Regions from separate parts of the Rhizobium sp. CB3171 genome, predicted to be linked through region 2. Evidence: predicted binding sites of a transcription regulator. Region 2 holds the regulator's gene; each other region holds the start of a gene.
The links. The regulator LexA, encoded in region 2, represses DNA repair genes until DNA is damaged. The targets are predictions, from matches to a motif close to TGTTCNNNNTGTGTTCNG.
Positions count from the first base shown of each region.

Region 1: QA648_RS09270 (ribonuclease) is a predicted target of LexA. The motif match lies at 1,830-1,847, and genes of this name have one in related genera.
Region 3: QA648_RS19110 (YifB family Mg chelatase-like AAA ATPase) is a predicted target of LexA. The motif match lies at 1,486-1,503, and genes of this name have one in related genera.
Region 4: QA648_RS08950 (UvrD-helicase domain-containing protein) is a predicted target of LexA. The motif match lies at 1,449-1,466, and genes of this name have one in related genera.

Region 1 is NZ_CP121652.1:1,892,367-1,895,481, forward strand. Features, by position in the region: gene ettA (energy-dependent translational throttle protein EttA) at 1-939, opposite strand, end outside; gene QA648_RS09270 (ribonuclease) at 1,064-1,813, opposite strand; gene QA648_RS09275 (alpha/beta hydrolase) at 1,985-2,917, shown strand; gene QA648_RS09280 (CaiB/BaiF CoA-transferase family protein) at 3,079-3,115, shown strand, end outside.
Region 2 is NZ_CP121652.1:1,268,797-1,271,911, forward strand. Features, by position in the region: gene QA648_RS06310 (ComEC/Rec2 family competence protein) at 1-868, shown strand, start outside; gene lexA (transcriptional repressor LexA) at 849-1,571, opposite strand; gene QA648_RS06320 (DUF2721 domain-containing protein) at 1,965-2,456, opposite strand; gene QA648_RS06325 (mechanosensitive ion channel family protein) at 2,562-3,115, opposite strand, start outside.
Region 3 is NZ_CP121652.1:3,925,714-3,928,828, reverse strand. Features, by position in the region: gene QA648_RS19110 (YifB family Mg chelatase-like AAA ATPase) at 1-1,399, opposite strand, end outside; gene QA648_RS19105 (hypothetical protein) at 1,534-1,935, shown strand; gene gshB (glutathione synthase) at 1,992-2,939, opposite strand; gene QA648_RS19095 (cupin domain-containing protein) at 3,033-3,115, opposite strand, start outside.
Region 4 is NZ_CP121652.1:1,819,648-1,822,762, reverse strand. Features, by position in the region: gene QA648_RS08950 (UvrD-helicase domain-containing protein) at 1-1,396, opposite strand, end outside; gene QA648_RS08945 (flagellin) at 1,852-2,865, shown strand; gene QA648_RS08940 (OmpA family protein) at 3,061-3,115, shown strand, end outside.

The DNA of each region.
Region 1 (3,115 bases), 620 kb from region 2:
GAGACGCTCGCTGACCGGAATGATGATCTGCGCATCACCGGGGCGCTGATTTTCGGCAGCATCGACTAGCTGTTCGTAAGCGTTGATACGCGCCTTGGACTTGGCTTGACGGGCCTTGGGGCTGGAGGCGATCCATTCCTGTTCGCGGCTGATTGCCTTCTGACGGCCAGCTTCTTCGCGGGCTTCCTGCAGCATGCGCTTGGCCTTGGCCTGCAGATAGGCGGAATAGTTGCCTTCGTAGGGAATGCCACGGCCGCGGTCGAGTTCGAGAATCCAGCCGGTAACATTGTCGAGGAAGTAGCGGTCGTGGGTGATCATCATCACGGCACCCGGATAGTCGCGTAGGTGCTTTTCCAGCCAGGCGATGGTCTCGGCGTCGAGATGGTTGGTCGGTTCGTCGAGCAGCAGCAGGTCCGGCTGTGAGAGAAGCAGGCGGCAAAGCGCGATACGGCGGCGCTCACCGCCGGAAAGGCTGGTGACTTCAGCGTCGCGCGGCGGGCAGCACAATGCTTCCATCGCCATCTCGACCTGGCTTTCCAGATCCCAGAGATTCTGGCTGTCGATGATATCCTGGAGTTTGGCGCCCTCGTCCGCCGTCTCGTCGGAATAGTTCATCATCAATTCGTTGTAGCGATTGAGGATTTCGGTTTTCTTGGCAACGCCTTCCATGACGTTTTCGAACACCGTCTTGTTGGGATCGAGCTGAGGCTCCTGCGCCAGGTAGCCGATAGTGGCGCCTTCGGCCAACCAGGCTTCGCCAGTATATTCCTTGTCGAGGCCGGCCATGATGCGCAGCACGGTCGACTTACCGGCACCGTTCGGGCCGAGAATACCGATCTTGGCGTCGGGATAAAAAGAGAGATGAATATTTTCGAGGATCTTCTTGGCGCCATAGGCCTTATTTAGACCGGCCATATGATAGATGAACTGACGTGCCATAGCTTGGGTTACTCCACGGGCGGATACATTGCGAATTGTGCCGCTATGTAGGCGAAACCCCGCCCTCGGGCAACGGAGAAACCTTGTCCGAGGGCATTTATCGCGCCGAGCCGCCTGCTGGGTGTCAGAAACCCGCTGCGTCCACCACGCCCTGATCGCAGCCAAACGATGTGCTGCCAGCGCCCTGGATCAATTGCTCAAGTCGCGGCTCGTTTCCTTCCGACGGCTGAATAGCGTCTTCCGACAAGCCGATCGTCAGTTCCGAGATCACCCGCACCTTGCCGACTTGGCGGCAGCTCATCTTCACGCGGCCACTGGCGCCCTCGCCAAAACTTTTGTCGAAAGCAGCCTTGATGGTTTCGGCATCGAGCGTCTTGCCGATATTCTGCGCGAAAAGATCGCGCACAGCGGACGCATTGAGTTCATTGATCAACCCCACCGCGGTCCCGAAATAATCATCGGCGCTGAGCTTGGTGCAACTGCCGTGTTTGATCCACTCATGCCGCTCCAGACCGGATTGCGTGCCGGGCATGACTTTGTCCAGCGCGGCCTTGGTTTCCGCCGAGAGTTGAACAGCCGGTAGGTCTTTCCAGTCCCGGCCGCGATCGGACTGCTTCAGATCATCGGAAACGTCGCAATATTCCTGCCGCATCGGCCAGAGGCCGTGTAGTGAAAAGTTCTTGGCGTCAAAATTATTCGCTGATTGATTTCGGCATTCCGCCTTCTTTTGGTTCGTCGCGCAGAACGCGGGTTCCCAACTCGCCGCCAGAATAAAGCGCGTCCGTCCATGGCTATTCTCCTCAGCCACGGCACTCGTCGCCGTCACCACCGCAGTTAGAACCGCAACTGCAAACCCCTGAAGCCAAGGCCTCATTCTATACCTCCAAAAACAGAACAATATGAGAACAAGTAAGCAGTTTGATTTGCGGCACGCAACCCTGAATCGCAAAAACCACGAAGATTTATTTCTGTGAGCTTCCCTTGCCGTCCATTGCAATCCCGTCGGCGATGACCTTTCGTCCCACATGGGGAGGAAACACGCATGATGTTTGCCGAAACGAGGCATTTGCATAGTCCGACGGGCGCGACGCTCGCCTATCATCATGCGCCGGCAGAGGGCGCCGCGCGTGGCGTACTTCTCGTCAGCCACGGCCTTGCCGAACATTCCCGTCGCTATGAACGCTTCGCCGCAGCGATGGCAGCACGCGGCTTTCATGTCTATGCTCACGATCATCGCGGCCACGGCGAGACAAAAGCTGTCGATGCGCCACTCGGCCGCTTCGCAAGGCGCAATGGTGTCGATGCGGTCATTGCCGATGTGCTGGCGATGCGCGAGCTTGCCGCAACCGCCCATCCCGGCCTGCCGATCATTCTCTTCGGCCACTCCATGGGCGGGCTGATCAGCCTCAACGTAGCCGTGACGCATCCCGACAAGTTCGATGCCGTCACCGTTTGGAACTCGAATTTCAACCCTGGTCTCGCCGGGCGCGCGGCGCAGATCATCCTGAAGGCAGAACGCATGCTGAAGGGGTCCGATGTCCCGAGCGGGCTGTTGCCGAAGCTGACCTTCGGCGCCTGGGGCCAATCGATCGCCAACCGCCGCACCGAATTCGATTGGCTATCCCGTATTCCCGAAGAGGTGGATAAGTACATTGCCGACCCGCTCTGCGGCTTCGATGCCTCGGTGTCGCTGTGGCTGGATATTTTCGAACTGACCTTCCGTGCACCACAAAGGGATCACCTCGATCGGCTTCGGCGCGACATGCCGATCCATCTTATCGGCGGCAGGCATGACCCGGCGACGAACAATGGAGAAGCAATTTCCTGGCTGTCAGATCATTTGAAAAAGGCCGGCTTCTCGCATACCACCATGACCATCTATCAGGACATGCGGCATGAGACTCTGAACGAGATCGGTGCGGCCGCAACCATTTCGGATTTTGCCGACTGGTGTCAGCAAGTGACGGCAAAGGACTGATTCCCAAAGGAATGTTTGAATAAATGCCACCGGCGGTTCCCTGCCCCGTTTGCATCAACCGAAGCCTCCATATTCTCTGGCGCGAGCGGCGCTTTGCTTCCGGGCCGGTATCCGATACATCTGAGAACACTTTCGCGCCGTAGCCGCCCATCGGGACCGATATGACCGATAATAAAACCAAGAAACCACCCCTTTCCG
Region 2 (3,115 bases):
CGTTGATGCCCCTTTCTGGCAGATAACCGGCTGGGGACTTGATGTCGTCATCGTCATTGCCAAAACGGTTGCCGCCTGGGGCGGCAATATTCCCTTCGGTCGGCTGCCGGTCTGGCTGTTCCCGACGGTCATAGCCGGCTTCTTGTTGATGACCTTGCTGAGAACATGGCTGCGACATGCAGGTGCGCTCTTGATCATCGGTTCGGTTGCAGTCGTGGCACTCAGTCCCGGTGTCCTCAAGCCTGATCTCATGATCTCCGAGGACGGCACGCTGGTCGCCTTGTTGCGCAACGGTGCGCTGACGACAAACCGCGAAAAACCGCCGGATTTCATCTTCGAGCAGTGGCAAAGAGCATTGGCGATCACCGAGCAGCAACCGCCAACGATGCTTCCGCCGGATAGTCAGCTCCCCAAAATCAGCAAATCAGACAAGCATCGTCGCCTGAATTCCGAAGAACAGAGCACCGTTCGAAAGGCGATGGATGCGGCATTAGACGCGGCCGGGCCGGGCGGTTTCGCCTGCCAAAAAGGTGCATGGTGCGTGGCAATGCTGGATAATGGCGACATGCTTGTCACCATTGAAGATGCCGCCTATCTCGCTCCGGCCTGCGACACGGCCAATATCGTCATCACCTCCGTACGGCTGCGTCTTGATCGCTGCCGCTCTGGCGCCACGCTCTTCACAGGTGCAACATTGCGCCGCACAGGGTCCATCGAAATGAGCCTTAGCACCGATAAACCGATAATGACGGCAGCGTTTGAAAACCTTTCGCGGCCATGGAGCCTGCATCGCTCCTACGACTGGCGAACAGACACTTTTGGCGCGCCGCTCAAGCCGGCGTCACCGGTCAGTGATAGCGGCGAATGAGACCGACGAGCTTGCCTTGTACCTTCACTCGATCCGGCCCAAAGATGCGGGTTTCGTAAGCAGGGTTTGCCGCTTCAAGCGCGATCGAGGCTCCCTTGCGGCGGAAGCGCTTCAATGTCGCCTCTTCATCATCGACGAGAGCGACGACGATGTCGCCGGGATTGGCGGTCGTGGCGTTGCGGATGATGACGGTATCGCCGTCAAAGATGCCGGCATCGATCATGGAGTCGCCCTTGACCTCCAGCGCATAATGCTCGCCGGAGCCGAGCATGTCGGCGGGAACGGTGATGTCGTGAGTATTGTTCTGGATGGCCGAGATCGGAACGCCGGCGGCAATGCGGCCCATGACGGGTACCGAAACCGAACTGTTGTTGTCCTCACTCACCGGCTTGGTGGGTGCGGGCGGCGGCACAAGTTGCGGCTTGCCAAGGCTACCCTCGATGACGCTTGGCGAAAAGCCGCGGCGAGGCTGCAGGCTCGGGCTATAGGCCTCCGGTAGCTTGATGACCTCCAGCGCCCGGGCCCGGTTCGGCAGGCGACGGATGAAGCCGCGTTCTTCCAAAGCCGTGATGAGACGGTGAATACCGGATTTGGACGCAAGGTCCAGCGCATCTTTCATCTCGTCGAAAGATGGCGGAACACCGGACTCCTTCATTCGTTCGTGAATGAAGAGAAGCAGTTCCTGCTGCTTGCGCGTCAACATCGTTTTGAACCTCGGGACTGAGAAGGTGTCGTGAAACAAATCCAGAACGGACACTATATGTTCCATATGTGTTCCGCAAGCCCTTAAATTTCGGTGAACATTTTGTAGGTGCATCAAATAAATGGGAACATAACAGGTCCCGGGCAGATGACTTTTTTCCCGGCACCTTCAAACTAAATAGCAGAAATATATGCGGAATCGGGCGAAGCAAAATTTCGGACGATCCCAAAACGGATTATCTCCAAGGCGGCGAAAAGCCATGTTCTTCGTTCTATAAGCTCTTTGGAGGACGACACTCTCCGAACCATGGAGAGCAAGCTATGGATCTGACTGGGAATCCGGATTTCTGAGGGGCCGGGATTGGTGCCATCCGTAGTAATATTCGATGGGATATCAATAGGTTGAACTTTTCCTCGAACTCCCGTGCCGGTGCTCGAGCAAGGTACGGTCGTTGGCGATCTGCCTTAGCATGCTGCGCCCGGCCAGAATCATCTCGACGAGAAAGGCCACAAAGGCGCCCATGAGTGCGAAGACGGCAAGGCCAAAGAGCCAGAGCAGCAATTGCTCGCGAAATTGCTGTCGAATTGCACCGCCCATGAGGCCGAGCGTCGCAAGGCATGTGAACACGCCCGATGCCGTGCCGAGCAGAACTGCGATCTCCAGCGCCAATGTTCGCCGCCGCAGATAATAGAGCTGCAGCAACCGCGTTTCATCCGGGTCCTCAGAGGTCACCCGTTCGAAAAGGCTGTTGACCCGGTCGGAGACGCGGGCGAGCCTAGCCGAAAAGACATTGAGGCACCCGGCGGTGCCCGCCAGCAGAAAGACCGGTGTCAGCGCTATTTGAATAACGTGCGCGGCAATAGACGTCAGATGGTCGTTCAGCACATTGGATCTCCTTTCTGTCCAACGTCATCCGGTATCGGCTCCAGGGTTGTCGCCTTGCCAAAGAGGGCGCGGAGATGAGGCTGGTGACTGATCTCGCGCGAACGTTCAGGTTGGCGGCGCCGCCGATTGCGTCATTTGCTCAGCGATCTTCTTTCTCTGCAGTGTCATGGCTGCGATCGCGGCATCGGATTTTTCCTCGCCACCCACCTGCACTGTCGGCTGAGCGAAGTCGATGCCGTTTTCCATGAAGGCGTCGCGGATCATGGTATAGGCCTGGCGCCGTATGTAGGTTTGCCGACCGGGGAGGGCGGTAAAAGCGAAACTCAGTTCGATACCGAAGTCGCCAATTTGCTCCACCCCCTTCATTTTCAGGGTCTCAAGAATCTGCGGTCCGATTTCCGGATCTTCTTTCAACTGCTCTCCGATTTGCTTGACGATCCTTTTCGCCTTGGCGACGTCGGTATTGAACGGAACCCGTAGCAGGAATTTATCGATCGCCCAGTCGCGGCTCATGTTCTGAACGGCGCCGAGTTCGCCGAAGGGAACTGTGAACACCGGACCATGATGATGTCGAAGCCTGACGGAACGCAGGCTGAAGGATTCCACGGTTCCCTTGTAGCTGCCGCTTTGAACGTATTCGCCGACGCGGAAGGCATCGT
Region 3 (3,115 bases), 1.3 Mb from region 2:
GGGCGGAAAACTTCATCTTCTCGGCCGCGTCGCGCAGCAATTGCAGGCCGGCGGCGTCCGGCTCGGCGATCGTTTCGATCATCGATGTCGAGCAGCGGGCATTGGTGGAAATTCCCTTCATCCCGGCGGCCTCGAAGCGTTCGCGCTGCCGCTCGCGGGCACGGGCGACACGAAGGGCGACATCGGCGCTCTTTTCGGCCGTCGTCGGGCGGATGAGATCGGCCGCAGAGACGGCGGGCACGTCGAGGCGGATATCGATGCGGTCCAACAGCGGTCCGGAGATGCGGCCTTGATAATCCGTCATGCAACGCGGGCCGCGGGCGCAGGTGTGACCCGGCTCGCCGGCCATGCCGCAACGGCAGGGATTCATCGCTGCAACCAATTGAATGCTGGCCGGATAGGAAACGCGATGATTGGCCCTGGCGATGACGCATTCGCCCGATTCCAGCGGCTGGCGCAGCGCATCCAGCGCTTGCGGCGAAAACTCGGGCAATTCATCGAGAAAAAGGACGCCGTGATGGGCAAGCGATACCTCGCCGGGGCGGGCACGCAAGCCGCCGCCGACCAGCGCCGCCATGGTGGCGGAATGATGCGGCGTGCGATAGGGCCGGCGGTCGGAGAGCTTTCCGCCCGAAAGCTGACCGGCAACGGAATGGATCATCGACACTTCCAGCAGCTCCGCCGTCGACAATGGCGGCAGAATGGACGGCAGGCGCGAGGCCAGCATCGACTTGCCGGAACCGGGCGGGCCGACGAAAAGCAGATTATGTCCCCCGGCCGCCGCCACTTCCAGCGCCCGCTTGGCGCTTTCCTGGCCCTTGATATCGGCGAGATCGGGGACGTTGGCGGCATTGGCGCGGATCGCCGGTTCGGGGCGTGACAGAACCTGGGTGCCGCGGAAATGATTGGCGAGCGCGATCAGGCTGCGCGGCGCGAGAATATCGATGTCGGCGCCGGCCCAGGCGGCCTCAGGACCGCTTTCGGACGGGCATATCAGCCCCTTGCCGATGGCATTGGCGGCGATCGCGGCCGGCAGCGCGCCAGCGACCGGCGCGATCGTGCCATCGAGGTTGAGCTCGCCGATGACGGTGTAGGCCGCAAGCGCATCCGCCGGGATGGCGCCCAGCGCCGCCATCAGCCCAAGCGCGATCGGAAGATCGAAATGGCTGCCCTCCTTGGGCAGGTCCGCGGGTGCGAGATTGACCGTGACCTTCTTCGGCGGCAGCGACAGGCCAGAGGCATGAAGAGCTGCCTGCACCCGTTCGCGGCTTTCGGCCACGGCCTTGTCCGGCAGACCGACGATATGCATCAGCACCTTCCCCGGGGAAATCATCACCTGCACTTCGACAGGAACGCCCTCAATGCCCTGAAACGCAATCGTGCTGACGCGCGCTACCATCCCCGCCCTCTTTTAACTCGTTTACCGTTATCAATTTTTCATAACAGACTATGGGTTGCATAGTGGCAGAAAACATGGAATGAAACAAGAACAATAAAAGAACGAAGGGACGATTTCTACAATCGGGAGCAAAGATGAGACTTGTAGTATCGCTATCCCTTCTACTGAGCGCTGTTCTGGCCGGCTGCCAATCTATCGATGGCGGGGATAATCTGGAAAAAGGCGCTCCCTATCAATTGAGCGCCAAGGAAATTGCCGCGGTGGAAAAGGGTTTGCACGAGCAGCTTCCCTATGAGGGCGTGCTGATCTTCGGGCCGATGGCGGCTTCCAAGGATAGCAAGGGCTACGTCAGCGTCTGCGGCACCATCAGCTCCTTTGGCGGCCTGCACGGTGTCATGGACAAGCGGCCTTACGTCGGCATGATGGTCGACGTGAAACCACTTTTCGGCTTCGTGCCGACGGTCATCGCAGACGATAGCTCCACCGGACCGTCGGCAGTGATCCTAACCTGCCGCCGGATGGGCATCGCGATATAGCCCGCCTTGCGGCGAGCGGAGGGGTGGCGTCACGATTCCTAGAGGGCTGGCGCCCCTCAAGCCCGCTTCGCTTCGATCGCATCCCACAACAGGCTGGCAATGTCGGCGCCGCCGAAGCGCTTGACTTCGCGCAGGCCGGTCGGCGAGGTGACGTTGATCTCGGTCATATAGTCGCCGATGACGTCGATGCCGACGAGCAGGAAACCGCGCGCTCTCAATGCCGGGCCGATGCGCTCGCAGATTTCCTTTTCGCGCGGCGTCAGTTCGGTCGCCTCGGCGCGGCCGCCGACATGCATGTTGGAGCGGCTGTCATGCTCGGCCGGCACACGGTTGATCGCGCCGACCGCCTCGCCGTCGACGAGGATGATGCGCTTGTCGCCCTTGCGCACGTCGGGCAGATATTGCTGAGCGATGAAGGGCTCACGGAAGAGCTGGCCGAACATTTCGAGCAGAGAGGATAGATTGCGGTCGTCCCGCGTCGAATGAAAGACGCCGGCGCCGCCATTGCCGTAAAGCGGCTTCAGGATGATATCGCCCATCTCCTCGCGGAAGCGGCGAATTTCGGCCGGATCGCGCGTGATCAGCGTCTTCGGCATGAGATCAGCAAATTCGGTGACGAAGATCTTTTCCGGCGAATTGCGCACCCAGGCCGGATCATTGACGACGAGCGTCTTGGGGTGGATGCGCTCGAGTAGATGCGTCGAGGTGATATAGGCCATGTCGAAGGGTGGGTCCTGGCGCAGCAGCACCACGTCCATGGTCGAGAGATCGACGCGCTCCGGCTCGCCGAGCTCGAAGTGATCGCCCTTGACGTCGCGAAGGATCATCGGCTCAACCGTCGCGTAGACATTGCCGTCACGCATGCTGAGGCGCTCGGGCGTGTAGTGGAAGAGCTTGTAGCCGCGGGTCTGGGCTTCCAGGCTCATGGCAAAGGTCGAGTCACCCGCAATGTTGATGCTCTTCACGTGGTCCATCTGGACCGCAACATTCTTGATACCAGCCATAGTCAGCCCTCGCTCGAATTTGCGGACAGATGTAGGTCGGCCCGCATCCAAACGCAACGGCTATTCAAGGGCTTCCGTCAGGGCTGGCCGCGCTCAGGCGGCAAGCCCCTGTGCGCCGCCCTGTCGGATGAAGTTGCGCAGGCGGTAAGCCATGGTCAAGGGCTTCGGGAATGGCT
Region 4 (3,115 bases), 550 kb from region 2:
TGATGATGCGCTCGAAGGCAAGATCGTCGGCCGGCTGGCAGACGAGGCGGAAATAGGCCATGGCATCGCGGATTTCGAGGCGTTCGTAGAAGCGAGGGCCGCCAACGACGCGGTAGTTCAGGCCGAGCGTAACGAAGCGGTCTTCGAATTCACGCATCTGGAATGAGGCGCGCACGAGGATCGCCATGTCGTTGAGATTGTGTTTGCCGCGCTGAAGCTGCTCGATCTCTTCGCCGATCGCGCGCGCTTCCTCCTCGGAATCCCAGGAGGCGTGCACCTGCACCTTGATATCGTCGGGATCGGAGCGGTCGGTGAACAGCGTCTTGCCGAGCCGGCCCTCATTATGGGCAATCAGATGCGCGGCCGCGCCGAGAATATGCTCGGTAGAGCGGTAATTGCGCTCCAGTTTGATGACCTTGGCGCCTGGAAAATCCTTTTCGAAACGCAGGATGTTGTCCACCTCAGCGCCGCGCCAGCCGTAGATCGACTGGTCGTCGTCGCCGACGCAGCAGACATTCTGCAGCTCGCCCTTTTGCCGCTGCGCCAGTAGACGCAGCCACATATATTGAGCGGTGTTGGTGTCCTGATATTCGTCGACGAGGATGTAGCGGAACCGCTGGTGATAATCCTTCAATATATCAGGATTCTGGCGGAACATATTGATCGGATGCAGCAAAAGGTCGCCGAAGTCGCAGGCGTTCAGCGTCTTCAGGCGGGCCTGATACGCGGTATAGAGGTCGCGTCCCTTGCCATTGGCGAAGGCGCGCGCATCGCCTTCCGGAATATCGGCCGGGCCGAGGCCCTTGTTCTTCCAGGTGTCGATCATCCCCGCAAATTGCTTGGCGGGCCAACGCTTGTCATCCAGCCCTTCTGCTTGGATCAATTGCTTGATCAGGCGCACGACATCGTCGGTGTCGAGAATGGTGAAGCTCGAGGAGAGGCCGACCAGCTCGGAATGACGGCGCAGCAGCTTGACGCCGATCGAATGGAAAGTGCCGAGCCAGGGCATGCCTTCGACCGCGCCGCCGACGAGAAGGGCGATACGCTCCTTCATCTCGCGCGCGGCCTTGTTGGTGAAGGTGACGGCGAGGATCTGAGAGGGGAAGGCACGGTTGGTGGAAAGGATATGGGCGATGCGGGTCGTCAGCACCCGCGTCTTGCCGGTGCCGGCGCCGGCGAGCACCAGCACGGGCCCATCCAGCGTCTCGACCGCTTCCGCCTGTTCCGGATTGAGGCCAGCGAGATAGTCAGGCCGGCGGCCGCTATCGCGCGCCGCCATGGCGCGGGCCGCAATACCGCCACCGGCGCTGGGGGCAGGGGCAGGGGCAGGCCGACGCGGCGCCGCGTGCTCCGGCTCCTCGTCAAAGAAGGGAATGTCGTCATGTCCGATGGTCATGCGGCTCAATGTAATGATTCTGCCCTGAAAGGCAAAAGAAACGGCCGGGAAATAGAACAAAAAGTGCACATTTCTTGGGTTGTTAGCCTTTCAAGGGACTGTCTCGCAGTTCCTGCGGCTTGTTGTTCAACGGAACGGCGGCGGCAAGAAGAGATGTCGGAAGCGGCATTGCGTGCGAAGGCGACCAGGCTCCGGGCGGCGGAATGATCGCAACCTGAACGCGATAACGATTTTCTGATCGAGGGCGATTTATGGTAAATTGCCAGTTTCCATTATCGCTTTCTTAAGCATGATTGCTAATCATAGCGCCTGTAACCGCTCGAGTTTCAGGCGCTGTTTTTTTGCCGGACTCCACCTTCGCCGACTTCGGTTGGCCCGCGCGCATGAGCGCCCGCGGCATGGTTCCAATGTCTTCATGTATCTGTTGTGTATCGTTGCGTCCGGAGTCCTGTGTCGTGAGTATTTTTTCGACCTTCATAAGGGTAAGTTCCCCTGTCAATACAGCCCTTGAAGTCCTTCGAAACACACAGGCGGATCTGAATGTCGCACAGCGTCAGATGTCATCCGGTCTGCGTGTGCAGACCGCTAAGGACAACGCCACTTACTGGACGATCTCGACATTGACGCGCACCGATATTGGCGCCGTCTCGGCCGTGCAGGATGCGCTGGGGCTTGCTGCTGCCACGGTCAGCACCGCCTCCACGGGCATCACCAGCGCAATCGATATCGTCACTCAGATCCGGTCGAAGCTGGTGACTGGCTATGAGGGCAGTGTCGATAAGACCAAGCTCAACGACGAGATCTCCGAACTTAAGGACCAGCTTCGCAGCGTCGGCGAGTCGACGAGCTTCAACGGCGTCAACTGGGTCGTGCTGCAGAACGGTGACGATCCGACCGAGCCACACGAGATCCCGGGCTCCCTCATCCGCCACACCGATGGCACGGTTTCGATCGGCATGCTGAATTATGAGGGTGTCAGCTCGACCAGCGGCCCCATCGTCTCGACGGATGCACGATATCTGATCGACGATCGTTCAAACGGCACGGGCGGCTATGGCGTGCTCACTTCCACCGCTTTTGCGACGGAAGCGGGAGCAGCCGAGAACTATGTGCTGATCGGCAGCCAGAATGGCGACACCAGCGGGCAGGTAGAAATCTCGCTCGATGCTAATACGACACAGGGCGCCGTGACCGACATGGTCAACACCGTCACCGCCATGCTGCATCAACTGAACACCATAGGATCGGCCTTCGGCTCGTTGGAAACGCGCGTCAGTCTGCAAAACCAATTTGCCAGCAATCTCAGCGATTCGCTGACGAGTGGCGTCGGCAAGCTGGTCGATGCCGACATGGAGAGGCAATCAAGCAGGGTATTGGCGCTGCAGACGCAGCAGCAACTGGGATTGCAATCATTGTCGATTGCCAATGCCAGCTACGATACGGTGAGACAACTCTTCCAAAACCTCTGACGGCGGAAGCCTGGATTTCAAGGGGAATAGATCGGCGGAGCGGATCCAATCTCCTTGAACTGGTTAGTTTGGAAGAAAACGCTCCAGAATAGTGGCCGGGCAGCCCGGCCGCGGGTGGACGAAAATTATATTTCATCATATTGCCGCAATGCTTCATATCTGCTGCGGACCATCGAACCGGAGAGCGACGATTCTATGATCAAGAAATTTGCCATCCTTGCCGTCTCGGCAGCCTTTCTCAATGCATGTA